Regions from separate parts of the Acetobacter sp. KSO5 genome, predicted to be linked through region 2. Evidence: riboswitches for the same ligand, from Rfam matches in the RefSeq annotation. Region 2 holds a riboswitch; the other holds the start of a gene.
The links. Region 2 has a riboswitch for S-adenosylmethionine ahead of metZ (O-succinylhomoserine sulfhydrylase). Riboswitches for the same ligand answer to the same signal wherever they lie in the genome.
Positions count from the first base shown of each region.

Region 1: it holds a riboswitch for S-adenosylmethionine, as region 2 does, so the genes downstream of both, ACHQGU_RS06840 (threonine aldolase family protein) here and metZ (O-succinylhomoserine sulfhydrylase) in region 2, are expected to answer to the same signal.

Region 1 is NZ_CP172014.1:1,503,825-1,506,022, forward strand. Features, by position in the region: gene ACHQGU_RS06840 (threonine aldolase family protein) at 1-1,026, opposite strand, end outside; SAM-I-IV-variant riboswitch at 1,081-1,198, opposite strand; gene ACHQGU_RS06845 (SDR family oxidoreductase) at 1,295-2,068, opposite strand.
Region 2 is NZ_CP172014.1:2,435,311-2,437,508, reverse strand. Features, by position in the region: gene metZ (O-succinylhomoserine sulfhydrylase) at 1-1,147, opposite strand, end outside; SAM riboswitch at 1,212-1,291, opposite strand; gene ACHQGU_RS10925 (bifunctional GNAT family N-acetyltransferase/(deoxy)nucleoside triphosphate pyrophosphohydrolase) at 1,401-2,198, opposite strand, start outside.

The DNA of each region.
Region 1 (2,198 bases), 930 kb from region 2:
CAGGCTTTTAATATCCGCTGCCAGCGCATCGACCTGAGTAAGATCCGCATCCCACGCGAACATGAAGCGCGCGCCACCGCCAATAAAGGTGTAAAAGCGCCAGCCTTTCTCTCGCAGGCCCTCCAGCAGAGTTGCCGGGGCTTTCAGGAAGACAGCATTGGCTTCTGGGGGGAACATCAGTTCCAGCCCGTCAAGCGGGGTAATCTGTTTGGCCAGATGCGCAGCCGCAGCGTTGGCGCTTATAGCATTGCGGAGCCATGCCCCGCGTTCCAGGACGCCAACCCACGGGGCGGCCAGAAAGCGCATTTTCGACGCGAGTTGCCCAGCCTGTTTGCAACGGTAATCGAACCCTTCCGCCAGATCGCGATCAAAAAACAGAATGGCTTCCCCAACGGCCATGCCGTTTTTTGTGCCGCCAAAACACAGCACATCTACGCCGGATTGCCATGTCATCTCCGCCGGCGAGCACCCAAGGGCAGCGCAGGCATTGGCAAAACGGGCACCGTCCATATGCAAACGCAGGCCCAGATCACGGCAGACAGCGGAAATGGCCTGAATTTCAGCCAGCGTATAAACCTGCCCGGTTTCGGTCGGTTGGGTAATGGTAACGGCGCGGGGCTTGGGGAAGTGAATGTCCGTTCGTTCTGTTGCCAGCGTGCGGATGGCGTCAGGCGTCAGCTTGCCGCCCTCTGTGGGGGCAGGCAGCAGCTTAGAGCCGTTGGAGAAGAACTCCGGTGCGCCGCATTCATCGGTTTCCACATGGGCCAGAGCAGAGCAGATGACACTGTTATAAGACTGACACAGCGAGGCGAGGGCCAGTGCGTTGGCTGCGGTGCCGTTGAAGGCAAAAAAGACATCGCAGTCTTTTTCAAACAGGGTGCGGAAGGCGTCCGCCGCGCGGGTGGTCCAGATATCCTCGCCATAGGCTGGCACGTAGCCCTGATTGGCCTCCTGCATGGCGGCAAGAGCCTCGGGGCAGATTCCGGCATAGTTATCGCTGGCAAACTGTTGGGTAATCTGTGTCATGTTTGATCTCTTCAAAACGGTACGAGATCAAAAGACAAAGCGACGACGCGCGTGGCATGGTTCCGTTATTGCCGGTCTTCTGGCCACATCCCTTCACTGCAACGCAGGGAAGGCACCACCTTGCACGGACGCAGGTTGGTGTCAGGCGTCGGCCTGACTCTTGATGCTTCTGACCCTACTCATAAATATTCGATGAAAAAACACAACAATTTGTTGGAAAGGCGTGGGGGAAGGAGCGGTGCGTGCGCTCCTTCCCAAAAAGGCCGGGTTATTTAGTGGTGTAACCGCCATTGACCAGAATGGTCTGGCCCGTCATCCACCAGCCTTCCGAGACCAGAAAACGGACGAACGGTGCAATATCTTCAATGTCCGTCAGACCCGTTTTACTGAAGGCAGACAGGGCTGCTGCGGTTTTATGATACGCCACGGCCTCCGGTGCTTCCTGACCGTAAAAGAACGGCGTGTCCATCGGTCCCGGACCAATGGCGTTCACCGAAATGCCGCGTGCGCCAAACTCCTTGGAGGCTGCCCGCGTGAAATGTTCAACCGGAGCCTTGGCACCTGCGTAGGTGGAATAGAATGGGGTGTAAGCCCCCAGCAGGGACGTGACGAGGGTCAGTAGTTTGCCGTTGTCATTCAGGTGCAGTCCGGCTTCCTTGATGAAGAAATAGGCCGCCTTGGAATTGATGGCGAACATCTCGTCAAACTCGGCTTCCGAGGTTTCCACGATCGGCTTTTTCAGCACTTTACCGACGGTATTGATGGCAATATCGGGCTTACCGATGGCGGCAATGGTGTCCGCAAACAGTTTGCTGTTAGCGGCTGCGGTCGTCAGGTCTGCCTGCAGGGCAACGGCCTGCACACCGGCGGCTTTCAGGTCGGCCAGAGTTTTTTCGGCCTCGGGGCGGCTCGCGTCACTATTATAGTGAATGACCATGGCCTTCACGCCATGCGCAGCGAGATCGCGGGCAATCAGGCCGCCAAGGTTCTTGGCGCCGCCTGTAATCAGAGCGGTTTTTCCTTTGAGACTGTGGTCTGCCATATCCGGTTGTCCTTTCGTTGAAAGACACCGCAGGATGCGGACTTTCATGAGAGAAACAGTATCATCTCGTTTTCATCAATAAATAGGTGTCTTTAGACAACACTTGTCGTATAATCCGAACAATGGAGTG
Region 2 (2,198 bases):
CCAGCCCGACGGAGAAGCGGATCGCCCCTTCGGAAATGCCCAGTTTGGCCCGTTCTTCCGCACCAATTTTCATGTGCGTCGTGGTGGCCGGATGGGTGACGAGGGAGCGCGCATCGCCAAGATTGTTGGAGATGGCGATGAGCTGGAGGGCGTTCATGAACGCAAATGCGCCGTCCTGCCCGCCTTCCACTTCAAACGCGACCATGGTACCGCCGCCCGTCATCTGGCGCTGGGCGATGTCATGCTGCGGATGGTCCTTGCGGCCCGGATAGCGCACGCTGACAATGCCGGGAGCCGAGGCAAGATAGTCCGCTACGGCTGCGGCGTTGCGGGTCATGGCTTCCACGCGCAGGGCGAGTGTTTCCAGACCTTTGAGCATGACCCATGCGTTGAACGGGGAGAGCGCGTTGCCGGTATTGCGCACGAATGGCTGGAGCGTTTCTTTAATCCAGTCTTCCTTGCCCAGCACGGCACCACCCAGAACGCGGCCCTGCCCATCGATATGCTTGGTGCAGGAATACACCACCACATCGGCACCAAGTTCCAGCGGCTTCTGGTAGAGGGGGGAGGCAAAGACGTTATCGACAATCACCAGTGCCCCGGCCTTGTGGGCACGTTCTGCAATGGCAGCGAGGTCCAGCACGTCCAGCATGGGGTTGGAGGGGCTTTCCAGCAGCACGGCGGCTGTCGGTTTGCTGAAAGCTTCGTCCCATGCAGCAAGATCGCCGCCGTCTACAAACACCGTTTCCACGCCGTATTGCGGCAGCAGGTTGGCCACAATCCAGTGACAGGAGCCAAACAGCGCGCGGGAGGCCACAACGCGGTCCCCGGCTTTGACCTGAGACAGCAGGGCGGAAGAGACAGCGCCCATGCCGGTGGAGGTGGCCACACAGGCTTCGGCCCCTTCCAGATCTGCCAGACGGCGCTCCAGCGCTGCAACCGTCGGGTTGGCAAAGCGGCTGTACTGGTAGTGGGAGATTTCACCGGTGAAGGTTTTAGCGGCCTGCTCGGCGTTTTCGTAAACAAAGCCGGACGTCAGGAAAAGCGCCTCGCTGGTTTCACCATATTCGGTGCGTTCCAGCCCCGCATGCAACAGGCGGGTGGCGGGGCGCCAGCTTTTGGAAGAGGGTGTCTTGCTGTCACTCATAATGAGGTATCCGGTTCTTTTGCTGTCATACAGCGCAGTGTGACCGTGGAAACCGTGGCGTCGGCACAGCGTCGCCATGGCCTCTTTAGCGCGTTTATTTTACCTCGCCGCAAGCCGGCCGTACAAATCACGAGGTTTTAGCGTGTTTTAACACACCGCAAGCATTTTGTTATGCAAAGGCGGGTTCTGTTCGTCAAGCATCTATCCGCCCGCCTTGCCGCGGCCTCAGCCATGCAGCGGGGGCGGGCGTATTTTAGAGCAATTCCTGCAGGAGCGGCACAAAAGGAATATCCGCGTCCGGCATGGGGTAATCATGCAGGTGTTCCGGGCTCACCCATGCCAGTGTCTGCCCTTCCTTCGGGGTCGGTGTTCCAGCCCAGCGGCGGCACAGATAAAGCGGCATCAGCAGGTCAAACCCCTTGTAGGAGTGTGATGCAAAGGTAAACGGGGCGAGACAGGCGCGGGAGACATCCAGCCCCAGCTCCTCTTCCAGTTCCCGCACCAGAGCAGCTTCCGGTGTTTCTCCGGGCTCGACTTTCCCGCCCGGAAATTCCCACAGGCCTGCCAGACTTTTCCCCTCCGGCCGTTTGGCCAGAAGAATGCGCCCTTCCGCATCAATCAGCGCGGCAGCAGAAACAAGAACGAGCTTGCGGGGAGTAGCGATACCGTCCGCCTGCGTGCCTGCAGGGGTGTCGAGATCATCCCGCGTGGCTTCAAACACCCGCACGGGATGGTCTTTCCCTCGGGCAACAAACATCTGTTTGTCTGTTCCGATAGCCCGGAACCCGACATGCTCAAGAACACGGGCTGACGCAGCATTATCGTCCGCAACCGTGGCGCGCAGGCAGGTAATATCCAGATTGGCCAGAGCCCAGCGGGCCAGCCGCCCTGCAGCAAGGGTGGCAATGCCCCGGCCCCAGTACGTGCGGCCTATCCAGTAGCCCAGCATGCCAACACGCCCAACCTGCGGCACTGTTTGCACACGCAGGCCAACGCAGCCAAGAAAGGTGTCGTTTTCATCCAGAATGGCAAAATGACAGCCTTCTCTGGC